DNA from 2 places in the Pseudoalteromonas sp. bablab_jr011 genome. Region 1 is predicted to be linked to the other one. Evidence: riboswitches for the same ligand, from Rfam matches in the RefSeq annotation. Region 1 holds a riboswitch; the other holds the start of a gene.
The links. Region 1 has a riboswitch for lysine ahead of lysC (lysine-sensitive aspartokinase 3). Riboswitches for the same ligand answer to the same signal wherever they lie in the genome.

Region 1 (7,728 bases):
CATTAAGCGGCGTGACCAGGTCTCGATACCCGATTTAACCCCTTTTAAAATAATACTGGCTGTTAAGATAAGCATGAGTGGCGTAAACACAAAATTGCGCGCCATTGAATCACTGTGTAAAAAGTCACTGAGCTTAGCTAAACCAAAAAAGCTAGCGATTGGTTCAAGCGCATATGCGAGCATCCAACCTGCAACAATCGAATAAAAACTTAGCATCACAATGGCGCCAAATAGGCCTATGTAACCCGCTGCGGCACCGACTTTTGGCGAGGTATCTTGCCATGCACTTGATAACGCTTTAACAGGATTTGCTTGCGCTTGATGACCTAAATACAGTTCCGTGTACAAGGCTGGAAGCGCTAATAAGAAAATAACAATAAAATAAACAAGTAAAAATGCACCGCCGCCATGGTTTGCCGCTTGCGTTGGGAACCCCCAAATATTACCTAAACCTACTGCCGCACCAGAAGCGGCGAGAACAAAACCAATACGACTTTGGAAGCCGTCACGAACTTGTGCCATACATCTACATTTCTGTTATTATTTTTCCTCATTAAACCATAATTACAGTCAACTGCGTAAACAATTTGCGTTTGTGTGTGCCTGCAACCGTGCATTTGCTGTAAAAATAAACAAATCTAATTCTGAGTATATGCGAAAGCCGCAAACCATGAGCAGTCACTATTTTTCTAACACTTTAAAAATTGATTCAGCAGTAAGTTCAGCTGATAAACAAATCGTACTTGTGGATGCTTCACATATCGATATTAGTACCCTGCCGGTTAGTAAATTACTCAGCCAGTTTGAGCAAAGCGTACTTGCAAAGCGCAAAGTACAAGCAGCAAAACAAGAGTACATTGCCACACGGTTAACACTTAAGTATTTATTAAAACTCAGCGTTCCAGCATTTAAAAACACACCTCTTTGCGACATTTCAAGCCAATTTGATGACGCAGACAGCAAGCTTAAACTACACACGCCTGAGGGTGAGCCCATTTGGGCCTGTTTATCGCATTCGCGTGGTTTTATCGGCGCAGCACTCAACCCTGAGCAACATAAATTTGGTTTCGATATTGAACACTGCACAAAAACACGTCCCTTTGTAAAACTTGCCAAACACTTTTATCACCAAGAGGAAGTCAACCTAATTAGCGCCTTTAACGATATAAACGAGCAAGCTGGGTGTTTTTTTAGAATTTGGACACTCAAAGAAGCGTTGGCCAAAGCAACTGCACAGCCTATCGCTAAGCTCTTGAGCCCAAATGTGTTTGAGGAAATTGAAAAACATAGCTTGACCGCATCAAGCCGAACCGTAAATGATTTTGATATTAGCGTGGTGGCACAAAAAAGCACTGACTGGCAGTGCTCTTTTATGACATTTGACGACTTACGCCGCGTTTTGGCTTTCTAATAAACGACTATGAATAGCTTGAACAACAAGGTCAGACTCACTCTGCTCAACTAAAAAGCACAGGTTATGTTTACTTGCACCATGGCAGATTAAGCGAATATTAAAATCACTCAATACCTGCATTAAGTTAGTTTCTTGCTGACGTAATTGAATTTCTGAACCAATTAATGCTACCAGCGTTAAGTTATTCTCAACCGATACATGACAAAACTCAGAGAGTTTATCTAAACAGGCTTGATCAAGCTCTGGGCGTGATGCGTTAGGTGCGTTATCTAAGGTAATTGCCACACTAATTTCAGAGGTTGTTACTAAATCAACCGAGATATTAAACTCACTTAAAATAGTGAAAACACGCGCTAAGAAACCACTGGCTAAAAGCATTTCTGGGCTTTTAACCGTTAAAAGAATTTGATTTTTACGCTGTGTGACTGCTCGAATACCAGGCTGCTCTGACTTTTCTTTTTCAATCCATGTGCCCCCTAATTGCGGTTCACGGCTTGAGCCAACAAACACGCTAATATGGCTGCGACTTGCCGGTAAAATAGTCGCGGGGTGCAATACTTTTGCCCCAAATGTTGCCATTTCAGCTGCTTCGTCAAAGCTTAGTCGTGCAATAGGCGTGGCTTTTACACATAAACGCGGATCAGTACTGAAAATACCCACTACATCAGTCCAAATATGCACACTTTTAGCGTTAATTGCTTCTGCAAGCAATGCCGCGCTGTAGTCAGAACCACCTCGGCCTAACGTGGTTGTTTGGTTGTGCTCATCACTGCCAATAAAGCCTTGGGTTACCACAACTTGTTCTGCTAATAAGGGCACTAAATGTTTTTGTGCTGCCGCGGCTGTTGCAGCAATGTTTGGGGTAGCTTTTGCAAATTGACTATCTGTTTTTAAGACTTTACGCACATCAAATCGCACAGCATCTAAGCCCTGACCACGCAGTACTTGAGTAAATAAATAAGATGACAAGCGCTCACCAAAGCTCAGCAGTTCATCTTGCTCTGCGGCCGATTTAGCCCCTGCTGCTGCAAGCGTTTGAAATGCTTTTAAGGTTTCATCAAAGCCATGAGCTAAATCAGCATCCAGCGACAGCTCGGCTAAAATATTTTCTTGAATAGCAATAACACCTGTGATGTGTTCATCGCGCTGTGCTGCGCTTAAATCACCTTTACACAGTGCAACTAAATGATTGGTTACGCCCGCACTTGCACTCACTGCAACAACGCGTACTTGATTATCTGCGCAGACAATTTCTGCACAACGACTCATGGCGTCAAAGTTAGCTACACTGGTGCCACCAAATTTTGCAACTACATAATCTGATTTCGAGTTGGCGGCTAATTGGGTATTCATGTCGTCTCCTTTTGTGGGTAACAATCCACATTAATTCAAGAAGAACTCGGCAAGGGGTGCTTTGATAAAAAAGAGTAGTCCACTGCCAGAAGCTCTCCACCTAGTTTGGTGACAGTTTTGAGGATTCAGCCCCATAAACCGAAAAATAACCGCGACGACCGATTACTTTCCTCGGCGAGTACTTCCCTCTTTAATGGTCATTGGCAATCGTCACCTCACATTAAATACCTAAGTATCGCACCTCTTCTGAATGTTAAGTTAACACCTGGTTAAAATAACAAAGCCTGCTATAAAAAGCAGGCTTTGAAACTTATCGTTTAGACGTCTAGCTGTCAAGTACTAAATAAAACTTCCCGCTAGGTATGAGCCATAATAACCCGTTGTATAAGCTATTAATAAATACAGCGACATTTTTAAATAACTCATAAACGTTAATGCTTTTACTTTACTCATTGCGATAATACCCGCTGCAGAGCCGATAATAAGCATTGAGCCTCCGACACCTGTTGCATAGGTAAACGATAACCATTGCTGAGGGCTCATGACAATATCGGCTTTCAGTAATGCAGCCGTTAGCGGCACGTTATCAACCGCAGCCGACAACAAGCCCATTAAGTAGTTTGCATACTCAGGCGCCATAAGCTCATATAAGTGCGTAAATTTAGACAGCATACCCACTTCTTTAAGCGCACCTACGAGTAGCAATACACCCACGAAGAATAAGAGCGTGTCGTATTCAATTTCACGAATATAATCAATAATTTTTTTGTTAACGTCTTTCTTGCGCATTAAAAATTGCGCCACTAAAAACATTAACGACAAACCAAATAAAAAGGTTAATAGTGGTGGCACACTATAAAGCACACTGAGTGTTAGGGTTGCGATAATCGTCGAGAAAAAGATCACCGCAATGGTGATGTCGGTCTTTTCTATGCGGCGGGCCGCTTGTTTTTCGAATACGACATTCCCTGACATCCCCGTAGATAGCATAACAGCCAATAGCGCCACACTTGCAAGTGAAGGCACAATAAGCAATAACAAGTTACCGATAGTGACTTTCTCATCAAGGAAAATCATTAAGGTCGTTACATCACCCGTAATAAGTGATACCCCACCAGAGTTCACACTGAATACAATGAGGGTCGCGTATTTTATTAATTTTTTTGGATCAAGCTTTAGCGACATCACAACTGCAAGCGAAATTAATGTTGCTGTGATATTGTCGGAAATAGAAGAAAACAAAAACGCAAAACCACCAATCAAAAACATCAGCTTTCGTTCACTGATTTGATTTGGCATAATTTTGTGAACAATATTTTGAATAAACCCTTTCGAGTTTAAATAAGCAACAAAGGTCATAGCAGCCATTAGGAATAACCACAAAGTAGCAATTTCTAAAATATTGTGATCAAGTTGATGTTGTATGGTTTCTGGGCTTTGCCCATGAATTGGAGAGATAAACAAGATAATCCAGCATAAAGTGCCAAAAAAAAGCGTCGTTTTGGCCTTGTTTACATGGATAATATCCTCTATAACGATAAGCAAAAATGCCACCGCTATCAGGGTTAGGATAAGTGGGGTTACCATGGTGTTTGAACAACCTTTATAAAAATGTAAAAATTGTAAGTCGAGTGTTTCGGCGCGGATTCTAGCAGCATCTAAGTCATAAAACTATTCTCAATTACATAAATTACTACTAAACGCTAACACCAAAATTTTGATTTACTGGAGCCGTATGATCCCAGCTAAAAAGTTATTAAATACCCTTACAGAGCATTGGGGGGTGTTAGAACTCTTATTTAAACGTTTTAAGATGGCTGATTTCAGCTTAAAAGACGTGCAAAATGCGATAAAACAAAAACAGCCAAGCTGGTCAAATGAACGCATTTATAAAGAAACAAATCGTTTATTGAATCAAGATATTATTATTCCACTGGCAAAATCTTCGCAATTAGAAATCAACCGCGCAATTGCTGACTTTGCAACCTTTTTATTGCAAGAAGAACATTTGGGTTTAGCACAAGAGATCAACGTATTAGTTGATGACTTAGCACGCTTGGGCAACCGCTTAGCAAAAGCCGGAGAAATTGAAGATTACGACGAGCTGCGTCGCTTTAGCCGAATTATGGATGATCGGGTTCGCAAAATAATGAAACTGTTTAGCCATAACGAAAACGCTATTTTAAATATTGTTGAACAAGCTAAAGCTAATAACGCAGTACAATCGCTACAAAAACGCTATCAAGCTGTTATAGAAGCATTTGACGAATACATAGAGCCAATGCTTGAAATGGTTGATATACGCGGCGATTTCCATGCTTGTTTTAACACCATTGAAACGCAAATAAGCCTTCAGATTGAACAAATTGATCGGCTCGGAAAGTCATACCAAGACAAACGCATGCTTGAGCAACTTCGAACGCGTATTTTAGAAATGCATTTAGTGGGTCGCGAAAGCCTGCGTAAAAGTGCTGATATGCTAATGCCACTGCGTGAAGAGCTGCGCCGTAATAACTTAATCACCCGCCAAGCAGCGAAAGTACTTGGGCTTGTGCGTAAAAATGGCGTTGATAACATGCTGAGCGCCGTGCAACCTAATTTTGTTTCTGATTCACAACGCTTTTCACTTGGTCAACAACGCCATATTATCGCCTATATGGCAGGTTTAGTTGACTTTGAGCACGATGAATACGAGCTACCAGAGCATCAAGATGTGCCGGCGTACCAAAGCCCTAATATCCCCGATTACAACGATGTAAAATCACAGTTTAAAAAGCGCTTCAAAAAGGCCACCAAAAAGTCACAACCGCTGCTTAGTTTCTTAGATGAAAGCTACCCCGACCTTGACGCTGACGAAATGCTGTTTTTATATCAAAAACTCATTAGCGATGGCGACCTTGAAATCAGCCAAAGCCAAGAAAAAGTAAAAATAAAGATTGCCCAGCAGCACTTTTCACTCTACCCGTTTAATTCATCGCCTGCTGATGACAAACAAGCAACAGAGCAATAACTATGACAGATATTAATTTAGATGATTTAACACATCTACAAGCGATTAATAAAAAGCTCACCTCAGGCTATCACATTAGCGAGCAAGACACCTTAATGTGGCAAGAGCTTGATCAACACATTGATGCTTATCGCGCCCTATTCAATGCACTCGGTCATGATTTACAACACGATAGCCGTGGCTATTACTACTTTGGCAGCGATGAAAGCACACCTAATATGGGCAAGATCTCGCGCGCTATTGCACTGACTATTTACATTTTGATTGAACACTATGCCAACACAGGTAAAGACCCGATGCGCGCTTTGTTCGACGAGGTTAATGACTTAGAGCTCATGCAAACCCTTGTGCAAATTAATAAACATTTGTTTGATCAACTTGAAATTTTCTCTGGCTCAGATTTACGTAAAGATGTGTATCTACGTATGGTGCGCTTAGGACTTGCCCGCGAAGTTGAAAACGGCTTTATGCTACAAGCCCCTATTTATCGTTACATCGATGCATTAATGGAAGTAAACGAAGAAACCTATCTAGGAGATGACGAATAATGCAAAGCCAAAGCCTATACGGACTCAGTAAGCTTGCGCTATTAAATACCGCTGGCTATGCAAAATGCGTGATCCCGCTTGATAAAAGTAGCTCGATTTGTGCCCCTAACAATACCGGAAAAAGCTCTGTTATTAATGCCCTGCAGTTTCCGCTAATTAATGATTTACGCCTTACCGAGTGGGATGGTCACGATTTAGATGAAACCCGAAAGTTTTATTTTTCATCCGACCAATCATATATATTACTTGAAGCCGACTTACCAAACGGCCCAGTGGTCATTGGGGTTGCTGGTTTGGGTAAAATTGCAGGGTTCGCACATCAGTTTTTTTGCTATCAGGGCAAACTACACCTTGACCATTACACCCAAGGCAAAACTATTGTTAAGTTCACTAAGCTGTTTAATCATTTAAAAGAGCAAGGATTCAATCCTATTGAACTTAAAGCACAAGAGCTCAACGCCCTTTTAACTGGTGGTGCGACGCCGTTTGATGGCGATATCAATTTAAAAATGATCCCGCTGAATAACGTACAAGACTCGGCAATTTACAAAGAAATCTTCCGCCGTATTCTTAACTTGCACAAGCTCGGTGCCAGTGATGTTAAACGCTTTATGCTGCGTGTGTTTGAGCGTCATATGTCAAACTCTCGGGTAGACTTTTATGAAGTATGGCGTCGCTCATTCGACAAAGTAAACCGTGCCAAACGCGAGTTAAAAGCCCTAGAATCAATGCAAGAGCCTATTGCAGCCCTTGAATCTATGCTTGAAAATCAAACCGTATTAAAAGGTAAACTGGCTGCGTACGCACCTAAGATTGACCAAGCTTTAATTGACTTTGAAAGCTATCAACAAGAGCAGCTAGCAGAGCTCAATATTGCCCTTGAAGATATCGAGCACGAAAAACACGAATTTGAACAAAAGCAACAGTTATACATTCAACAGTCTCGCGATATTGAACGCAAACAAACGCAAATTGAGCAATGGTTTTTAGACTACCGAGCATTAAAATCTGAGTTTGAACTGGTTAATAAAGCCACTTTAAAAGTTAGCCTTACCCAGCTTAAGCAGGACTATGAGTCGCTGTCGCATTCATTAAACAGCGCACAAGGGCAAAGCTTACACACGCTTGATTACCGCATCAGCGAAACACAAAAGCAAATTAAAAGCTTAAAGCTGCAGCTGAAAAACTTAGAGTTCAACCTCTTTACTCGTATGCGTGAAGACTTGTCTTTAAAAGAGGTTGAAGAAATCTCGCGTATTCTCAATCCCGATATTCTCTCGTTTGCGACCACCAGCAATGGGGATGTCGAGATTACTGACGAAGATGCCTTTGGGGAATTTTTAGAGCAATTATCAGCCAACGTAAAAGGCGGTATTCTTACCCTACCGGGTGCAACGATTAAG
Region 2 (7,728 bases), on a different contig from region 1:
AATTACGTTTATGGGGGGTGATTACATTGCGGTTCTTTTTACTCACTTCTTCACGCGCTTTACGCTTATCCAGAGCGGTCAGCTTTTTGCTTTCGTCTAGATCGGAGCATTTCTTGCGCAGCTGTTCGAGAGTTTGCTGACCATCTCCGCCAATCGCTTCATTTAATATACATTGCTTAACTAATTCGAGCGCATCATCTTGCTCATTCGTATTTTGCTCTTCGGTTTGGGCTAAAACAGGTACAGAAAATAAACTCGCGGCAACTAGCCAAATACGCCATCCCATTGCGATTCCTTTAAATAGATGTAGAAGTGTGATCAGTATAGTGATTTTTACATAACTCGCCGTGAACTTGTACTGAATTGTGGACAAATGTTATCTCTACCGCTTAATCGGCGAGTTTAAACACGGTTTAGGTAAGGTGGAATTGACAGAGGCGAGGACTTGTTAAACGCTATTGTAAATAGAGAGCCCCAAGCTAGGCTTGGGGCTCTAATATAACGGCCTTTGGATAGAATCCTGTTGGCCGTTGACTCTCACGCAATGAGAAGGAATGAGCTCTGGGTTTAATCACAGCTCAAAGACATTGGTAAAGAACTTATAAAGCTCAGTACCTTGGTTTACGCTCGCTGATGCGAAATGCAATATTGCAATCGCGTCTTTATCAAAACTGAGTGTTTGCAGTGGTTGTTCACATAAGTAGCGCTCCATACGTAAAATATGGGCTATCGGCTCACCTGCTTTGATATGACCGCCTAACGGTGCTAAGTACTCGACCATACCGCCCATCGGGGCGTAGTAAGCAATGTAGTCATCGAGCATACAACCGTAACGAGTCATCGCTTTAGGCTGATACGCTGCATCAACAAATACACCTTTATGAGTCAAGTAGCTTAAAATACTGTGTGCATCTTCAAGGGCGGCACTCAAATCAATTTTTTCTTGGCTGCCAAGCTCAACAGTAAAAGCCTCGACCTGTACTGAAAGTTCGCGTCCGTATTTAGCAAGCTCTTCAGATAAAGACCACCACGGGCAAAAGCTTGCTTCATCCATCGCACCCCCAAAGTCATTAGGTATGAGCAATACATGTTCAATATTGAAGTATTGTGCGCTGTTTTTGGCATACTCTGGACAATATAGGTGCTGGCTTGAGATTGGGCCTGTGTGAAGGTCTAATACGATGTCGGCTTGATGTGCCAACTTTTGTAAGTTGAGCGCGATACGTTTACCCGTTGTTAAGCTGTAATCTGGGCCGTTTAGTTGTGCATTGATATCTGCGACTAATGCGTCTTTAAGAGCACTTCTGATCGTGTCTTCATTGCTTGATGCATGCTGCTCTGCAATCTGGGCAGGTAACGCGTTGTTAAAGCGATACATACGGTTCCAGTTGGTCCCTGTGATGGGATCAAAACGACCTAATGTAAATTCCCCCGACTTTTGGTTACAGCCAATCGGGTTTGCATAAGGGACAAGTGTGATATCACCGCGCAGTTTAAGCGTTTTTAATTGTTCAAGTAGCTGGTAAATAACGGCATTACCTTGTACTTCTGCACCATGCATGTTGGCCTGAATGTAAACGCTTGGGCCACTTCCATCGCCTTTTAAGCGATAGACTGGGATGGTCAATGGTAAGCCATTCGCAATTTCGCCGACGACAATGTTTTCTTGGCTAATTAACTCTTTACTCATGGTGATTACCTTAAATAATAGCTGGCATCTTCAGCGCTGCGGATACATTCAATGTTGCCTTGCTCAATGACGTATTCGGCAGCAAGTTCATGGCATAAAAAGTACGGCATACTCTCTGTGAAACCATAAGCACCACATTGACTGAATATGAGCCAGTCATGTTCATCTACGTCATTCGCTAATGTATGTTCACCTAAACAATCAAGCGCGGTACAAAGTGGGCCATAGAGTGTCATTGTTGTCCGTGAAGCCTGTGATTCACGCAATACTGTAACTGGGAAGTCTTGGTTTGTTACCGCAGGACGAAGCAGGTGATTAATCCCGCCTGATAAAATCACTTGCTGTTGGCCATAGTTTTCTTTTCGCTCAACCACAGGTGTTGCGTAATGACCACATTCACCTACGGCATAACGGCCTAATTCCATCCAAAGTTCTGCTACACCGGCTTGAGCTTTAATGCTGGCAAGGGTCTCGATAAGTGCTGACCAGTCTAATCGGTTGGCATCTTGAGTATAAGGGATGCCTAAGCCGCCCCCTAAATCGAGTATGTTAAGTTCAATGCGTAATGCACGTGCTAGTTGCTGTAATGGCTGGATCATAGCGCGCCAAAGCGCTGCCAGTTTGTCAGTGCTGAGCATGTTGCCCCACTGAAAAATATGCAAACCATCAACCTTAAGTGCTGGGTAGTCATTGACATTAAGCGCGTGCCACTCTTCACAACCAAGGCCAAAAGGAGTGAGGCTATCGCCACCAAGCGGGTTCTTTTCGCTGTCTGGCCAGCGAAGTTGTACACGCAATAATACTTGCAGTTGGCAGTTAGCTTTTGTGGCTTGCTCGTTTAGCCAACGGACTTGGTTAATGCTCTCGGCGACGAAAATACGCACACCTCGTGCAATAAAATGACTAATTTGTGCAGGGCTCTTTGCTGGCCCAGTGTTGAGCACGCGCTCGCTATTGATGCCTTGAGCAAGTACTTGCTCAAGTTCACCTTTACTCGCCACATCAAAATTAAACCCCGCACTGTCTAAACACTGAATAATGCGAGACAGGGGATTAGCCTTAACGGCATACCACAGTTTCACATCGGTTTGGGCAGTGAGTTGTTTTAAATGTGTCGTTAATTTATCAAGGTCATAGATAAAAAATGGCGTATCAAGGTGCGCTGAAACTTGTTCAACTGCTTGCTTGATGGGCGTGCTCAAAAAGCTCATTAACGTAAAACCTCTTCTAATAACAATGACGCGTCACTTTGTTCGTCACGGTATTTTACGATGAGCGCACATGACATGCTGAGGCCTTGCTCGCGAGCCCATGCATTGGAAGCAGGGCGAGAACCTGGGATCACAATAGCATACTCAGGGATTGGTTCGCCTTTTTCTAATTGGCGCTCATTCACGCAATCATAGACTGGAATGGTCGCAGACAAGCGGACTCCCGGTGCAAGCACTGCGCCTTTTTTAACGACAACGCCCTCTACAATCACACAACCTGCGCCGATAAATGCATCATCTTCAATAACCACAGGACTGGCACCAATTGGTTCAAGTACGCCACCTAACTGAACCGCTGCGCTCAGATGAACATTTTTACCCACTTGTGCACATGACCCTACTAAAGCGTGGCTATCGACCATAGTCCCTTCATCAATAAATGCTCCGATGTTTACATATGCGGGTGGCATAATGATCGTGCCCTTAGCAACGTGCGCACCTCGGCGAACACTGCTACCGCCAGGGACCATACGCACACCTGCATCTGCGGCAAAGCCTTGAGGGGCTAAATTGTGTTTATCAACAAATCCACCAGGAAACTCCGTGTTTGTGCCATTTTTAAAGGCCTCTAAAATGCCTTGTTTTACTTCAATATTGGCATGCCAGTTGCCATTCTCGTCTTGTGTTGCGGCACGTACTGTGCCCGATTCTAAGTTATTTAATAATGCTAACCAGCTCATGATAAAACCTGTTTTTAGTTCCAAGATAAAATTGTGTTGTTTGCGTGGGTGATGCTGTCTGTATGCTCAAGCTCTAAATGAGTCAGCGGTGGACGTAATTGCGGGGTGTTTATTCTACCTTGCAGGTGCATCAGTACTTTTACGGGAATTGGGTTTGCGACAGCAAATAAGCTTTGAATTGCGCTAGACCAATCGGTGAATAAATTGGGATGTTGACCACTTAAACTTCGTTTAACAAACTCATGAGTTTGACTTGGCCATGCATTCGCCGCCACTGACACTAAGCCTTTAGCACCCGCTTGCGCAAAATATGGCATCAGTGCATCGTCACCACTAAAAATGGCGAGCTTAGGTGAGGCCGTTCTAAAGCCTTCAAATTTGTCGATGTCACCACTGGCTTCTTTAAGTGCCCACAGGTTTTTATGATCGGCGAGGTTTTTAATGACGGTAGGTGAAATCTCAACAGCACTGCGTCCAGGTACGTTGTATAGCATACATGGGTGTTTACTCGCATTTAGTAAGCTTTCAAACCAATGAGTTTGGCCAATAACGCCAGGCTTTGCATACAGTGGTGAACCTAACAAGTAGCCATGAATAGGCAGTTGATTGCAGTACTCGACCCACGCAACTTGTTGCTTAAGGTTCATACCACCAACGGCAACCATAAGCGGTACGCTAGGGGTTAGCTGGCATACGTGCTCAACAATGGCTTGTTGTTCTTTGAGTGAAAGAGCAAGCCCTTCACCGGTACTGCCCAGCAATAAAATACCATTGTTGGCAGCTTGTTGTTCAGCCACAAGCTGTTCAAGGGCGATGTAGTCTACCTCGCCAGATTCAGAAAATGGCGTGATTAGCGCTGTCCATAATGGATAGTCGTTTAAATCAAAATTGTTGATCATCTCTCACGAACTTATAAGGTATTCGAAGAGTCAGTACGGAAACAATTGAATGGAGCCGCATGTCGTCATTCGAACAAGGTATAATTCGAAGAGCGAATGGGCTTAAAATAATAAAGACGCGACGGCTTTATTATACTAAGACCAGAAGCTCTCCACCAAACTTATCAATAGCATTGCTATTGTTGGTGACAGTCGCTGGGATTCAGCCCAGTCGCCCGAAATAAGCACCTCACAAACGGTGTTACTTCTCGGCGTTAATTTCCCCTCACGTATGATCAACAGAGTCTGTGCTCTTCCCATACGCTACCTGAATAACGCACCTCTTCCAGCCCTTTATGCTCGCTTTAACGTTAAAGCCAACATAATGAAATAGGGTATTGGCGCTGATTAAAGCATTTTAGCCTTCTAGGTGTCAAGGCGGTGGATTTGTTTTTTATTGACCAATTAAGCAATCGGGTTACGTATAACTTCGTTTTTACGTACACTTAGAACGAAGCAGACGAATTGGAAGAATGATGGAAAAGTTTACCGACATTTATCAACGAGCCGTTAAAAGAAAAGGCAGTGAAGAAATGCTGCATGCACTGTTATCAAACCCGCTCGATGATGCTGATATTGCTAACATAGCGGATGATTTATGGTTGGAGGAGTTCACTCGTAAGGTATTTCAAAGTGGATTCTATTGGTCTGTAATCAATAATAAATGGGCGGGGTTTCGTGAAGTATTTTGGGACTTTAGCGTCGAAAAACTATTGATGATGCCACCTGATATGCTCGAACAAAAAGCGATGGATGAGCGAATTATTCGCAATTTCAAAAAAGTGCAAACAATTCCTGAAAATGCTTACATGATCCATGAAGTCGCTGAAAAAAATGCAAGCTTTAGCCAATTTATTGCACAGTGGCCCAGCGACAACATTATTGGTTTATGGGCTTACTTGAAGAAGCATGGCGCACGCTTAGGCGGGAACACCGGCCCTTATGCGTTGCGCGCGATGGGAAAAGATACCTTTTTGCTCTCGCGAGATGTGGAAAGTTATCTTCGTGCTCATCAGCTCATTGATGGGGGATTGCAGACCAAAAAATCACAGCAAGCGGCGCAGAACTTTTTCAATGAACTACAGCAGCAAAGTGGTTATAGCCTGCAAGCACTGAGTCAATTAGTTGCTTATGGAGTGGGTGATAACCGAGTAGGCATTGCAACACCCTAAGGAATAATATGAAACTGCACACCCGATATACAGACATTAGTGATCTGTTAGCAATTGAAGACACCCCAACAGCGGTTTCTGACCCGAACTTATTGCTATTTAATGCTAATTTAGCCCGCGAGTTTGACATTAGCACTGACCCTGAGTTTTTAGCAAAACGTTTAAGTGGCTCAGAGGTAGATAACGCTGTAAAGCCTGTGGCGCTTGGCTATTCGGGTCATCAATTCGGTCATTTTTCGCCGCGTTTGGGGGATGGTCGTGCGCACTTGCTTGGTGCCATTGAAGATAAACATGGCGCATTATGGGATTTGCAATTAAAAGGTGCAGGTGCAACGGTTTTTTCGCGTGGGGGAGATGGTCGTTGTGCACTAGGCCCTGCCATACGTGAATATATCATGAGTGAAGCCTTGGCGGCCTTAGATATTGCAACTACCCGTTGCCTTGCTGTTGTAACGACTGGAGAAACTGTTTACCGACAACCCCCACGACCCGGTGCCGTTGTAACGCGTGTCGCGAATAGCCATATCCGTGTTGGTTCATTTCAATATTTAGCAACTCAGGGTGATATTGAAGGACTTGAAAAGTTAGTTGAATACGCAATTAGTTGTCATTTTCCTGATATTAAAAGTGAAGGTGAGCAGCGTATTACAGACTTTTTAGCGGCGGTAATCGATAAGCAGATTGAGCTTGTTGTGGGCTGGATGCGAATTGGGTTTATTCATGGTGTGATGAACACAGATAACACATTAATTAGTGGTGAAACCATTGATTATGGCCCGTGTGCAATGATGAATCAGTTTGATTTAGAAACAGTTTTTAGCTCTATTGACCACCAAGGACGTTATGCTTTTGGTAATCAACCAACTATTGCAAATTGGAATTGCGCGCGTCTTGCAGAAAGCTTATTACCGCTTTTTAAAGATGAGGAACGTGCGCTCAGTGAATTATCAGCGATTATAAATGGCTTTGCTGCTAAGTTTAACACGGCATTTGATACCATGTGGCGACTAAAGTTAGGTTTAGATGGCGAGCAGGCAGGCGATCAAGCATTAGTTTCAGAGTTACTCACTTTGATGAAACAACATAAACTTGATTACACGAACACATTTAATGCGCTGACAGAGTCATTACGAACAGATTTCCCGCTCCCGGGTAGTTTAAAAGAATGGCTTTGTAAATGGCGGTTAAGAATTTCGGGTGAAAGTTACGGAGTGATGCGCGCTGTTAATCCTGCAGTCATTCCACGTAATCATAATATTGAAATGATCTTGACTGAATATGAGCAAACGGGCACGAGTTCATCGATAGGTGAGTTGTTGAAAGTCTTAGAAAACCCGTATAGCTATGAAGAGCGATTAGCAGCGTGGTACCAGCCCCCTCATGATGGGGATAGTCATTACCAGACTTTTTGTGGTACTTAAGGGCGATGTTGAACAATATATTGCAGCTGTAAATGCTCATTTTTTAAAATCTAAGTGTTCGCCGATTGAGCAAGGTAGCTGCCAGTGATATGATTTATATCAATAAAATAGCACTAAAGTTTTGCTTTTTAACGAATATTTACAAATAAAGTTGCTTTCAACTTGTTGATTTAAAAATAACCAATATAATAGTGTAATTGGGAATGGACTTTAATCGGTTTTGAGGTCAGTAAATTAGGCGGAAAAAGCAGCTTTTGTCTGATTTTAACAAAGCGATCTAAAGGCATTGTTATGCAAAGTTATTTAGATAACCTATTATTATGGGTAATTGACTGAAATTACTCGGCAAGATATTTGTTCTGTACCGAGTGTGTTAAGTTTTGATTAACTATTAGTCGACTACTCTGTTTAAACTGATTGAGCTGGGATGACTTAGCTACAATTTTAATTGTGAAAATGGGAAGGAAACAATGAAATTAAAATCACTTACTATTGCTTTAGCATTAGCTGCAACTAGTGCATCAAGCTTCGCAGCCGAAAAACAAGGTTTTTATAT

Region 2: it holds a riboswitch for lysine, as region 1 does, so the genes downstream of both, dapA (4-hydroxy-tetrahydrodipicolinate synthase) here and lysC (lysine-sensitive aspartokinase 3) in region 1, are expected to answer to the same signal.

Annotation. Positions count from the first base shown of each region.
Region 1 is NZ_JACDWU010000295.1:98,038-105,765, reverse strand. It holds gene JIG41_RS18555 (sodium-dependent transporter) at 1-522, opposite strand, end outside; gene JIG41_RS18550 (4'-phosphopantetheinyl transferase superfamily protein) at 671-1,411, shown strand; gene lysC (lysine-sensitive aspartokinase 3) at 1,388-2,767, opposite strand; lysine riboswitch at 2,849-3,021, opposite strand; gene nhaD (sodium:proton antiporter NhaD) at 3,107-4,354, opposite strand; gene JIG41_RS18535 (hypothetical protein) at 4,503-5,777, shown strand; gene JIG41_RS18530 (condensin complex protein MksE) at 5,780-6,325, shown strand; gene JIG41_RS18525 (ATPase) at 6,325-7,728, shown strand, end outside.
Region 2 is NZ_JACDWU010000324.1:19,200-26,927, forward strand. It holds gene JIG41_RS21585 (phospholipase A) at 1-286, opposite strand, end outside; gene JIG41_RS21590 (succinylglutamate desuccinylase/aspartoacylase family protein) at 572-1,690, opposite strand; gene JIG41_RS21595 (PLP-dependent decarboxylase) at 1,696-2,901, opposite strand; gene JIG41_RS21600 (2,3,4,5-tetrahydropyridine-2,6-dicarboxylate N-succinyltransferase) at 2,901-3,641, opposite strand; gene dapA (4-hydroxy-tetrahydrodipicolinate synthase) at 3,656-4,540, opposite strand; lysine riboswitch at 4,678-4,873, opposite strand; gene JIG41_RS21610 (DNA-3-methyladenine glycosylase I) at 5,056-5,751, shown strand; gene JIG41_RS21615 (YdiU family protein) at 5,760-7,172, shown strand; gene JIG41_RS21620 (OmpA family protein) at 7,643-7,728, shown strand, end outside.